DNA from 2 places in the Neobacillus niacini genome. Region 2 is predicted to be linked to the other one. Evidence: a T-box and tRNA genes for the amino acid it is inferred to sense, from the RefSeq annotation. Region 2 holds a T-box; the other holds one or more tRNA genes.

Region 1 (6,769 bases), 2.9 Mb from region 2:
GGGAGATATTAATGGAACCTTCAATAAAACCAAATTCACGTTCCATTGGTTCGCGAACATCGATTAATAACCCACCTTCTGATACGATTTTGTCCACCTCATGCCATTGAATATGCTCTAATTCACCATCCATTATATTTGTTGCCACATAGCCTGCCATATTAACAGGGTCCTTTGCTGAAGAAAACGGCGGTGCATAAGATAATTCTAAATTCGTTAAATCTTCTACCGTTAGTCCACCTTTAATCGCTGTCGCAATTACGTCCATTCGCTTGTCTGCACCATCTGCCCCTACTGCCTGAGCACCGAAGATTTTTCCCGTTTCTTTATCAAATATTAATTTTATGGCAATTGGTGCCGCGCCAGGATAATATCCCGCGTGTGAACTTGGATGAATATGAACAACCTCGTAGTTAACACCTAAGCGCTTTAATGTTTTTTCATTGGCTCCTGTAGCTGCAACAGTTAAATCAAATACCTTTGCGATGGACGTACCTAATGTTCCCTCGTACTTCTCTTTTTTACCCATCATGTTATTCGCAGCGATACGTCCTTGTCGGTTGGCAGGACCTGCAAGGGGAATCATTGCCTTAGTACCATTAATGTAATCGACAACTTCCACAGCATCCCCAACCGCATAAATATCTTCATTAGAGGTTTGAAGGTATTCATTTATAACAATTCCGCCACGCTCTCCTAATTCCAGTCCTGCTGTTTTTGCTAATTCATTTTCGGGTCTAACGCCGATTGAAAGAATCGTCATATCTGTTTGAATTACTGTTCCATCTGATAGAATTACTTTCTTTCCCTTTTCAGCGAATGATTGGACACCATTTTCTAATATAAGGTGTACACCTTTCTCTTTTAAATGATCGTGTAAAATACTCGCCATTTCAAAATCAATTGGTGCCATAATTTGATTGGCCATTTCAATAAGTGTTACTTCGATTCCTCTATCAACGAGGTTTTCGGCCATTTCTATCCCAATAAATCCACCACCGATAACAACAGCTTTTTTAGGTTTATTGTTATCAACATGGTTTTTGATTTTATCTGTATCAGGAATATTTCTTAATGTAAACAAAGTTGTATTTTCACTTAGTCCGGGAATAGGTGGAACGATTGGTCTTGCTCCAGGAGATAATAATAACTTGTCATATGATTCTTCATAAACTTCGCCGTTTTGTAGATTCTTTATCGTAACGTATTTGTTTTCTATATTAATGCTCAATACTTCACTTAGGTTGCGAATATCAAGATTAAATCTTTCCGACATTCCTTTTACAGTTTGAACTAATAATTTACTTCTATCTTTAATAGTCTCACCAATGTAATATGGTAATCCGCAATTTGCAAAGGATATATGTTCTCCACGTTCTACAAGAACAATCTCTACATCTTCACTGATTCTTCTTAATCTTGCTGCAGCTGTCGCCCCACCCGCAACTCCACCAACAATGATAATTTTCTTAGTCATAATAAATTCTCCTCCAAATTGAGTATCTATTTATAAAAAACTTATATTTCTATTCAATTTTATAATATACCCTATAGGGTTTATACCTATATGGGTATTATAACTCGCAAAAAAATAATGTAAAGACTCTATTTAATTTGTTCACAATTCCTTCATAATTACTGTGAAGACCCATTAAAATAACCTACCAATCTATAGTTCAGTCCCCTATAGAATATAAAAATTTATATTATATCAGTAAGAAATATGAACCAAATAATAAGGCAATAACAATTATAAATACACTAAGAGTAATAATATATTTTTTTGATGCCGTATATGTTTGGTTATTAATCGTATTAATTTTTATTAGGTAAACAACGGTTGCCATAATGATTGTAATGATTCCGATACCAACTGAAGCAATTCCTATCATATTTGCAAGTAAATCCCCAACAGGTGAAAGACTTTCTTTCATATTAAAATGTAAATTCGTAACTAAGAAGCCCACTCCAATGATTGCAATAGCAGTTCTAATCCAAGCTAAAAACGTTCTTTCATTTGCTAAATGCTGCTGAATATATCTTGAATCGAGTGTTGGAATATTGACTCTTTCTTTTTCTTTCCCAATACTCATTGCTTCCTCCTCCTTAACTTAGGCTTTTCTTTTTAGTTTATACCCTAATATCCTCTTAATACCGCAAAAGAGACGAAATCCTGATTTCCTAGCACCCTATGTGGATAGATGATTCCTACTTTCATTATAAAATTTCACATCAAACAGTAAAAAAAACCTAACATTTTTATAAATGTTAGGCTTTTAAATGAGATTATCCACGCAATGGAAGACAACGAGAGGTTTATGACAAGAAAAGTGATGAAGAAAAACCCTTTAGAGTAGCTATCTGTCTGTCTGTGAAAATAAGCTCTTACATTTGATTTACGCCTTATTAAAAGAAGATCTACTTTCCAAGAAGTATCCATACTTTGGCTTCAGTATATGGTGAAATATGGTGATTAGACATAGCTTTACATTTCCTCTAACAAAATATCTAGTGCTTTTTTTATGTCAGATACATTTAGATAAATAAACCCGCCTTCTCCTACGTAAAAGGATTTTACTTCAACTTTGCACCATAAGCTGTTATAAAGATTGCTATAGCCTCCAGGAATACCTGCTGGAATCCTACTATTCGAAATGGTAATGATTTTTTCCTTATTAAATCGTATTTGCAGAGCTTGAAGTATTTTTCTTACTATTTGAATGTCTCTTTTGCTTTCGGATTCATTTGTCCCCGGTACAAGCCTAACAAAATTTTTATCTTCTTTCGTTCTAGTTGTAAAATAACCCGAAATATTCACAGACTCGTCTGCAATGTCAGATAAAATAACAGCTAAAGTTTGGTCGTCAGTAATAAAAGAAAACTCAGTTCTAATAATAAGTCCCGTGTTTTCCAAACTTGCATTGGAGATACTCACATTTTCCACATCCTAAATATCCATTTTAATATTAAGCTATGTGTGAAAAGAGGTAATGATTGGGCCTAAATTAATCCATAATCGCCAAACTTCAGTAACGTGCGGATTTAAACTCATTTAAAAACGCAGAGGATGTTACGACCTCTGCGTTTATGAATATAACGTTGATTTGGAACCCAAACAAAAGCAAGCCAGTTGGTTGTGGAGGGAAAACCATTGATTCGAGACACTTATAGCTGAAAAATGCTGTATAGTTCCCACTTATTAGACCTTTAAGATTGGTAAGAAACCATAACTAAATAATGTTAGCTTCCCTTAGTAATTTAAGAGCAGTTCGGTTATCCGAGAGGTTCAGTATCAGGGAATTATCTCCAGTGTACGTTGCAAACAATCTTAGAGGGCATAAAGCTTGTAAAATTTTTCTACCGAATCCAGGCGAAGGTTCACTAATAATGATCTGAATGACCTCCTTCTCATGGTACCGTATGCAAACTGAGTGAAGAGCCTCCCGCGCAACCTTGTTGGCAAATGAACTATTGCAGTTATTAGGACCGACAATCATTCGGACAAAATAAACGTCCCCCTTGTCCATCGTTGTTATAGTAAATGCAATGAGCGTTACTCCTTCATCCGCAATAAATCCTAAAACCCGGTCAAGCTCTGCCTCATTTACATAAAACGAAAATTCCTGCCTTAACAAGGCAATAGCAGTATTGTCATTAGTATTTCTTCTCACCGATTTCACTTCCTTTCCTAATAGATTACTATAACTTATTCGTATAATCAGAAAGTGAAAAGTTATTTTGTCCATCTTTTTGAATACTTTATTGTTCCTCAGTTAAAACCAGCTTCCTAAAACATACGTTCTGTTTTTACCACTTTTTAAAACACCTATATTTCAAACAATGATTACAATTTTACTTGGTTAACTTCGTTCCGAACTAAGATGCAAAACAACCTAACACCATTTAGATGTTAGGTTGTTTTTATTATGATCTGAGAGGGATTCGAACCCCCGACCCCATCCCTGTCAAGGATGTATTCTCCCGCTGAACTATCAGATCTCTTATTAAGCTACAAATATAATTATAGTAAAAACTCATAAAAAGTCAATAGTTTTAAAAAAGAACAATATTTTTGAATCCCTTCGAATAAAAGAACTAATGTTCGTATATAATAAGAGTATAAGATAGCAGAAAGGCGGTATAGACATGGATGGGCTTTTATTACGTTCTATAGAGGATAATATTCCCTTAGAGATGATTTATCTTTCCGAAGACCAAAAAATCTCACAGCGTAGACTACTTGTAAAAGAAGTCAATGATGACTACATTCGTGCTTATTGCCTGCTTCGTAAACAAATGCGAACCTTTCGCCGGGAAAACATTTTATCCTTAATGCCAAATACTCGCTCCAATAATCCCTTCCTACACTAATCCAACACTCCTATTTCCTTCCTATTGAGCATTCCCAACATAGTTATGATAAAATGCATTTGTATCTATCGAACATTGGGGGAATTGTCGCATGGAGATACCAAAAGGCACGATAAAAGAATATACAATTAAAAGTAATGAGCTGGGAGAGGATGTCCTTCTTCTCATCTATTTGCCAGCCAATTTCTCACCATTATATAAGTACTCACTTTTAATCGCCCAGGATGGCAGAGATTATTTTCAACTTGGTAAACTAGGTCGATTAGCAGATGAGTACCTTTTTAAACGAGAAATTGAAAATTTAATCATTGTTGGGATACCCTATAAAGATGTAGGTGATCGCCGCAGAAAATACCACCCTGATGGTTATCAAAATCAGCAGTACATTCGTTTTCTAGCACATGAATTAGTTCCATTCCTGGATCAGGAGTTTCCAACCTACCATATGGGGTCTACAAGAGCGTTAATCGGTGACTCACTGGGAGCAACTGTTTCTTTAATGACCGCCCTCCATTACCCGCACAGTTTTGGAAAAGTTCTTTTGCAATCACCATTTGTAAATGAAAAGGTCTTGGATATGGTTAACAGCTTTAAAGAAACTGAACTTATAGAAATCTATCACATTGTTGGCAATCAGGAAACAGATGTTCAAACCTCTAATGGTAAGATGATTGACTTCCTTAGTCCAAATCGCAAGCTTTCATCTATTTTTTATGACAAAGCATTTACATACTTTTACGATGAATTTGATGGCAGCCATACATGGACTTATTGGCAGCCGGATTTGAAGAGAGCCATAAAGAGGATGTTTTAAAGGTGATTTCATATTTTTTGAATATTTGCTATAATATCAGGAAGGTCCATGACTGCACCGATTAATTACAGAAAAATTCTTGTAATCTGGAGGTTAAACATATGAAATTTGGGGTTGTTATATTCCCATCAAAAAAACTACAAGATTTAGCGAATTCCTATCGTAAGCGTTATGACCCGCATTATTCACTCATTACTCCGCATTTAACATTAAAAAATGCTTTTGAAGCAACAGAACAAGAAGTCATTCATTTTGCGGAAAAGTTAAGAAAAATTGCAAGTAATACCAGTGCTTTTACCTTAAAAACCAGAAAAATCAGCTCTTTTCAGCCGGTAAATAATGTAATCTACTTTAAAGTAGAACCAACTGAAGAATTAAACAAATTACACCATGAAATCAATCAAGAATTTAGTGAGCAAAATTTAGAATACGCATTCGTGCCTCATATTACCATTGGACAAAAACTATCGAATGATGAACATTCAGATGTTTATGGCTCACTAAGGATGAAGAGATATGACCACGAAGAGACTATTGACCGATTCCATTTACTATACCAACTAGAAAATGGTTCTTGGACGGTATATGAAACATTTCGCCTAGGAAAGGAATAATCAACTGTGAATGTAAAAGTTTGTGAAAATGAAAAAGAAATACAAGATGCCTTCTCTGTCAGAAGAATCGTTTTTATCGACGAACAAAATGTCCCTGAAGAAGAGGAAATCGATCAATTTGAGGAAGAGGCAGTCCATTTCGTTTCTTACCACCAGCAAGGTGCACCGGTTGCAGCTGGCCGCTATCGTGTCGTGGATGGTTACGGAAAGGTAGAACGAATTTGCGTATTAAAGGAAGCTAGAAATAATGGGTCTGGAAAAGCAATAATGAGAGAAATTGAAGCTTATGCTCTAAAAGAAGGACAACATAAGTTAAAGTTAAATGCTCAAACGCATGCTATCCCTTTCTACGCTAACCTTGGATATGAGGTAGTTTCAGAGGAATTTTTAGACGCAGGAATTCCACATAAGACCATGATAAAAAAAATTTAATTCCAAGCATTTGCCCATAGCGGCAAGTGCTTTTTTTCATTTTTCAAAAACAAGGGCACTTTTCGATATTAGCAGGTTTTGTTATCATAGAGTTTGTCGTATTTTTAAAAAAAGAGGCTAAAAAATGAAATCTGCTATGCACAAAAACCAAAAGATTATTCTTGACAAATTAGCAAGGGAAGAATATCAACTTCTATATTTACATGGAAAAAACGGCGAGTTATCTTGTCCTGTTTGTAATGAAAAAGTCCGGTTATTTCTGGGCATACAGAAAGAACCCTATTTTTATCATATTAAATCTCCGGAACATATATGCCCGGAACCAGTTATCGAGGATGAATTCGAACCTGTTATTGTCGAACGGAATGGATTCCGTATTCCCCAAGGAAGAACGATTATTGAAACTGCAAAAAATACAAGCCTATTCCGTCCAGCCAAAACAATTGAATGCTCCATTCCATTTAAAAAAACTACAACTGCAACCAAATTGGAACATGATTCCTATTTAAAAGAACTGGCAGCAAATGAAGTCATACTT
Region 2 (6,769 bases):
CACTCTCAATGGTTTCATTTAATTGAGTTAGAATCCATTTATCTGCAACGGACTTTTCACCGCTAAAATCGATTTCTTCATATGTCATGCCATCCATGTTCATCAATGCAAAACGAGAAGCATTCCAAATTTTATTGGCAAAGTTCCAAGTCGATTCAACTTTCTCGAAGCTAAAGCGTAAATCCTGACCAGGAGAGCTTCCGGTTGAAAGGAAGTAACGCAATGAATCAGCACCGTATTTTGCGATAACATCCATTGGGTCCACACCGTTACCTAAAGATTTACTCATCTTACGTCCTTGTTCGTCACGAACCAAACCATGGATGAGAACGTCTTTAAATGGTCGTTCACCTGTAAATTCCAAGCTTTGGAAAATCATCCGGGATACCCAGAAGAAAATGATATCATAACCAGTTACGAGTACATCGGTTGGGAAGAAACGCTTGAAGTCCTCTGCTTCAACATTTGGCCAGCCCATTGTGGAGAATGGCCATAGTGCCGAACTGAACCATGTATCCAATACGTCTTTATCCTGCTCCCAATTTTCACTGTCTGCAGGAGCTTCATGACCAACGTAAACTTCACCAGTTTCCTTATGGTACCAAGCAGGAATGCGGTGGCCCCACCAAAGCTGTCTTGAAATACACCAGTCGCGAATATTCTCCATCCAGTGCAGGTACGTTTTTTCAAAGCGCTCAGGTACGAAGTTAACTTTGTTTTCTTTATTTTGTAGTGCGATGGCTTCGTCTGCCAGCGGCTGCATTTTAACAAACCATTGTGTTGAAAGGTATGGCTCAACAACTGCCCCACTGCGCTCAGAATGGCCAACGGAGTGCAAATGCTCTTCAATTTTGAATAGAACGCCTTGTTCTTGAAGGTCTTTCACAATTTGCTTGCGGCATTCAAAACGGTCCATTCCTTTGTACTTTCCAGCTCTGTCATTCATTGTGCCATCTTCATTCATAACTAGTACGCGCTCAAGATTATGACGGTTCCCGATTTCAAAATCGTTCGGGTCATGTGCTGGTGTAATTTTAACGGCCCCAGAACCGAATTCCATATCCACATAGTCATCGCCAACAATCTTAATTTCACGGCCAACGATAGGAAGGATAACGGTTTTGCCAATTAGGTGCTTATAGCGCTCATCTTCTGGATGAACTGCAACTGCTGTATCACCTAACATGGTTTCTGGACGAGTGGTAGCTACTTCAATGTGTCCAGAACCGTCCGCTAACGGATATTTCATATGATAAAAAGCACCTTGAACATCCTTGTAGATAACTTCGATGTCTGATAAGGCTGTTTTTGTTGATGGATCCCAGTTGATGATATATTCACCGCGATAAATAAGTCCCTTGTTATATAAGGTGACAAATACTTCACGTACCGCTGCTGATAGACCTTCATCAAGTGTGAACCGCTCACGGCTATAGTCTAAGCCTAGACCTAGTTTCGCCCACTGTTGGCGGATATGGGAGGCGTATTCCTCTTTCCACTTCCATGTTTCCTCAACGAACTTTTCACGTCCTAGGTCGTAACGGCTTTTGCCTTCGCCGCGAAGTTTTTCTTCAACCTTCGCTTGTGTCGCGATTCCAGCATGGTCCATACCTGGCAGCCATAGTACATCATAGCCCTGCATCCGCTTCATACGTGTAACGATATCTTGTAATGTTGTATCCCAAGCATGCCCTAAGTGCAGCTTCCCCGTTACGTTTGGCGGTGGAATAACGATTGTATAAGGCTGTTTTCCTTCATCATTTTGCGCTTCGAAAAACTTACCTTTAACCCACCAATCATATCGTCCCTGCTCAATCGACTGTGGATCATACTTCGTCGGCATGGTAATTTCTTTTGTTTCCATTTGACCATCTCCTTGTTTTCTTTTTCTGTCATTTAAGTAAAACTAGACAAACAAAAAACCCCATTCGTCATAAAAGGACGAATGGAGTTTGCTTCGCGGTACCACCTTTTTTCCAATCATAAAGAAACTGATTGGCGCTTAAATGGATAACGGATTTGATCCGTCCTCAACTAGTAGGATGTAATCCGTTCGCTGAAGAAGCTCAAGGGCGACCTTCCGAGTGTCTGCTTAGGAATCCTTTCAGCTAATGGTTCCCTCTCTTTAAGCAGATTAACGTCGTACTCTTCCCTGTCTTTGCTTTTACTTTTTAATTGATATAGTTATACTACCCAAAAAGTTATCTTGACGTCAATAATGATAACCAATTTTTTTATATTATATACGAATTTGTAAAATACGTTAAGGAATTAGGAGAATTCACTATGTAAAAAGAATATATATAAAAGAAATGCTATTTTGGAGAGGAAGGTTGCGATGAAGCGGAGGAAGTTTATCACCAAGTATGCTTATACTCCATGGTTTCGAACCACTAGGAGAGTGTGTGCGCAGTTGATCTTGCCGTTTACGATATTCCAATTAATACGTACATTGTTTATTCCAACCGTATTTGATGTTCTTTTATTGACGGTTTTTATTGCGATTGCCGTTTCAATTTATTTTGAAATTGTTTAAGAGCCCAAAAAGCAAAAGTTATTGCTGCTGGGCTCCTTCTTTTGCCTGTTTCTCCTGCTCATCAATTTCCGTCATTCTCATGACTACATATTCAGAATTCTTCAAATGCCAGTATTTGCGCTGCAGCATTCGAACAAATTTCAACTCATTTTTCGGCTGTTCTTTTTTATAATACCGTTCGGCCACCTGAATGATTGGAATTGGATAAGCTAAATAACTAAAGAATAGTAGTTTTTCATCCACTTTGAAGGGAAAATATTTATAGTAATGGTAAATCCACTCAACCGCTTCGTCATTTCGTGTTGGCGGGGTATTAAAGGAACGTGATAAGTATGGCAATAAATCATGAATGGGCGAGCCGTAACGGGCATTTTCAAAGTTAATAAAATAACCATAACCCTTGTCGTCATAAAGAAAATGCTCGGAAGATACTTTTCCATGGGTAATCACCATTCGTGCTTTTTCTTCTTCCTTTGTTTTTTCATACCATTCTTCGAATTTCGTTTTAGAAAAGCGAAGTGCTTGAGTTATTTCGGTATAGTATAAACAAAACACCAATTCAAATGGCGACATGTACGTCTTTTTTTCACATTCATCGATAAACCCATCAAGAAACTCCTGATTCTTATCAAGTACGGCAATCGTTTTTTCGTAATGCTCTGTCCGCTCCTCTTTGTTCACGGTGATCTCTTTGGCAGATAACGTATGAAGCCTGGCTAATTCGCGAAACAGCTGCTGATGTTTCTGTGTCCTGTCTTCCTTTACTTCATTCGGCATCCAGGGCATTAAGTAATACAAGGCTTTATCATGAAGAACAGCATATCTTCCGTCCATGGTTGGGTAAATAGGGACAATTCGATTGTAGCCCTTTTGGTAAAGAAGATGAACATGACGAATAAAGTCTGTGCCATTTGTCGGGTCCATTTTCTTTAATGCAAAGGTCCCTTTATTGGAATAGATTTTCTTAATATTGCCGTGATCCTCAACAAAATTGGGCGTTACTTGGTAGTGATTTAAAATGGGGATGAATAATTCTACCTGATTTGCGTCGCGCATCGACATTCATCTGCCTTTCAGCTAGAGCAAAATCCTTAAAAAGATGTGAGCAGGTTAGAAACCCGCTCACTATGTGTTTGGTTGATTATTTTTTTGCTAATGCGAATGGTACGTATAATACTTGACCCTCATAGACATCTTGGTTGAGCTCAAGATTATTGTAACGCAGCAGATTAGGAACGGATACGTCATAACGGTCGGCAAGACTATCCAGTGTATCACCCTTTTGAACGATACAAACTTTTAATCTAGCTTGATCGGAGCTGTCTTCCTTACGGGCAAAGAACTCCGTTAAGGTCATTGTTTTCTTTTTTTGTGCCTTCTTTTTTGCTTGTTTCGGTGGCACTTCTGGGGATGAAGAACTCTCCTCCATCACTGGCTCTTTTGCTTCTGCTGGTTCTTTTGCCTTTTCTTCTGAAATTGGCTGTACTGGTGCTTTCTCGATGATTTCTTCTACCTCTTGAACTGGCTCACTCGCTTCACTTCTTGCATGTTCAAAAACAACAGGCTGTTGTGGCTGTTGTGGCTCTTCCTCTTCTTCTGGCTCTTCATAGGTAAAGGTTGGGAATTTCGGAAAAGCTTCAACTTTCTCTTCTTCTGGCTGTTTCCTTGCTTCTGCCTCAAATAAGAAAGTATCCGCAAAGTGATTCTCTTCTTCAGCTTCTTCTTGTTCTTCCGCTATAGGAACTTCTACCTGATAGCGATGGAGAACTTCAAACTCTTCTTCTTCTACAACTTCTTCCTCTTCTTGTGTTGAATCGTACAGGCCGCTGATGGTTAATTCTGCGGACAATTTAAGACAGCTGCGTTCCGGAATGGAATAATCAAATGACTCCACAATTACATCAATATCATAAATGCTTTGAATCCGATTGTTGGGGATGGTAATATCGACAGGAAAACGGTGTGAGAACTCACAAATGCCTTCCTCTTGTGGATCCACTCTTTCTACATACTTTTGGCTAGGTACATTTTCTTCCTCTTCCACTGTACTATCTTGGTCATTTCTATATTCGCCTGTTAATTCCAGCGAACCACGTATGGTTACGTATTGATCATTTTCCTGGATGGTAATATCCGGGTCTAGAGAAATCGACACAAGTTCAGCTACTTCCTGTCCTTTTCTAAACCACAAAGACTCCTCCAAGGAAAATCGCAGGCACGATTGATTCTCCTGAGACAAAGCGACTCCTCCTTTCGTTTCCTTTTAAGCAAAATCACTATGTCACTTACACTTTATGAACGAGTGATTTTAAATATGATAAAAAAGGCTTTTTACAAAATAAAAAACACTCACAATTGATTTGTGAGTAAATGTCTTTTCCTTAATCGGGTAACCAGCAATAGGAAAATAAGCGGAGCTTTTCCGGTTAAATGCAGAATGGAGCTAGTTTCGGGGAATATAAGGGGAGATATTCCGCTTATTCAAATCAAAGTCCCCTATTTTTGAATTTTTCGTGCCAATAAGCGGAATCTCTCCGTCTATATAAGCTTATTTAATAATAATTAATAATTAAGCGGAATTATTACGTCTATTTATCAGCTCGGATGCTTAACCTGATTTTCGACTAGTGAGTATAAATACAGAAATAGACGTATGCCTATTGCATACGTCCATTCTTGAGTCTTTTTATAGAAAAAAGTATTATTTAAGTTTTGAAAAAGCAACTTCAACTGCTTGAATTGTCTTCTCAATATCTTCTTCGGTATGTGCAGTAGACAAGAACAGTCCTTCAAATTGAGATGGCGGCAGGAATACTCCTTGTTCAGCCATTTCACGATAGTAGGCAGCAAAATAATCTAGGTTAGAAGTTTTTGCTGTTTCATAGTTGATGACAGGTTCTTTCGTAAAGAAGAATCCAATCATCGAACCTGCACGGTTAAACGTAACAGGAATATCATATTTTTCAGCCGCTGCTGTAATTCCTTTTTCAAGTAGGTCACCTAAGCGCTTGAACTCTTCGTAATGCTCTGGTGTTAATTGTGTTAATGTCTCGTAACCAGCAGTCATTGCAAGCGGATTTCCGGAAAGAGTTCCTGCTTGATAGATTGGTCCCGCAGGAGCAATTTGCTGCATGATTTCAGCCTTACCGCCGTAAGCACCAACTGGCAGACCGCCGCCAATTACTTTACCAAGACATGTGATATCAGGCGTGATATTGAAATAGCCTTGCGCACAATTATAGCCCACACGGAAGCCGGTCATAACTTCATCAAAAATCAACAATGCCCCGTTTTCGGAAGTAATTTCACGAAGACCTTCTAAGAATCCTGGTAGCGGCGGTACTAGACCCATATTTCCAGCAACCGGTTCAACGATAATACAAGCAATATCATCACCGAATTGTTCGAACGCATATTTAACGCCTTCAAGGTCATTGTATGCAACAGTAATCGTGTTCTTAGCCACTCCTTCAGGTACACCAGGGCTGTCTGGTAAACCGAGTGTAGCAACCCCAGAACCAGCTTTAATTAAAAGGGAATCACCATGGCCATGGTAGCAGCCTTCAAATTTTAAAATCTTGTTACGGCCTGTATAACCGCGTGCTAGGCGGAGCGCACTCATAGTCGCTTCTGTTCCAGATGAAACCATCCTTACGACTTCAATTGATGGTACACGTTCAATAACAAGTTTAGCCAGTTCATTTTCCATTAAAGTCGGTGCACCATAGCTTGTACCAAGCTCAGCAACCTTTTTAATTCCTTCAACGACTCTGTCATTTGTATGACCAAGGATTAGCGGTCCCCATGATAATACGTAATCGATATATTCATTGCCATCGATATCATAGATTTTTGAACCTTTTCCTCTTTCCATGAAAATCGGATCCATATTTACAGATTTAAAAGCACGCACCGGGCTGTTAACACCACCAGGCATCAAGTTTTTAGCTTCTTTAAAGGCTTCTTGCGATTTTGTATATGAGCGCATTATCTGTTCCTCTTTTCAGAATAAAATTATTGATCTTCTTTTAACCAGCGGCACGCGTCTTTGGCAGCATACGTAATAATAAGGTCTGCGCCAGCACGTTTAAAGGCAATTAGCATTTCCATCACCGTTTGTTTCTCGTCAACCCAGCCGTTTGCAGCAGCTGCTTTGATCATCGAATATTCACCGCTGACGTTATACGCTACAACAGGAAGATTAAAGTTATTTTTAACATCACGAACGATGTC

What was found. The T-box of region 2 lies ahead of ACN6MT_RS11985 (valine--tRNA ligase). A T-box ahead of a tRNA ligase gene usually reads a tRNA of that ligase, here a tRNA-Val.
Region 1: it encodes a tRNA-Val, which carries the amino acid that the T-box ahead of ACN6MT_RS11985 (valine--tRNA ligase) is inferred to sense. The anticodon was not compared.

The regions. Positions count from the first base shown of each region.
Region 1 is NZ_CP183883.1:5,353,837-5,360,605, forward strand. It holds gene ACN6MT_RS26240 (CoA-disulfide reductase) at 1-1,477, opposite strand, end outside; gene ACN6MT_RS26245 (YidH family protein) at 1,707-2,093, opposite strand; gene ACN6MT_RS26250 (hypothetical protein) at 2,486-2,935, opposite strand; gene ACN6MT_RS26255 (hypothetical protein) at 3,231-3,671, opposite strand; tRNA gene ACN6MT_RS26260 (tRNA-Val) at 3,928-3,999, opposite strand; gene ACN6MT_RS26265 (hypothetical protein) at 4,147-4,371, shown strand; gene ACN6MT_RS26270 (alpha/beta hydrolase) at 4,463-5,185, shown strand; gene ACN6MT_RS26275 (YjcG family protein) at 5,287-5,799, shown strand; gene ACN6MT_RS26280 (GNAT family N-acetyltransferase) at 5,806-6,231, shown strand; gene ACN6MT_RS26285 (UvrD-helicase domain-containing protein) at 6,356-6,769, shown strand, end outside.
Region 2 is NZ_CP183883.1:2,491,539-2,498,307, reverse strand. It holds gene ACN6MT_RS11985 (valine--tRNA ligase) at 1-1,864, opposite strand, end outside; T-box leader at 1,935-2,168, opposite strand; gene ACN6MT_RS11980 (hypothetical protein) at 2,339-2,536, shown strand; gene ysxE (spore coat protein YsxE) at 2,555-3,592, opposite strand; gene spoVID (stage VI sporulation protein D) at 3,678-4,727, opposite strand; gene hemL (glutamate-1-semialdehyde 2,1-aminomutase) at 5,238-6,524, opposite strand; gene hemB (porphobilinogen synthase) at 6,551-6,769, opposite strand, start outside.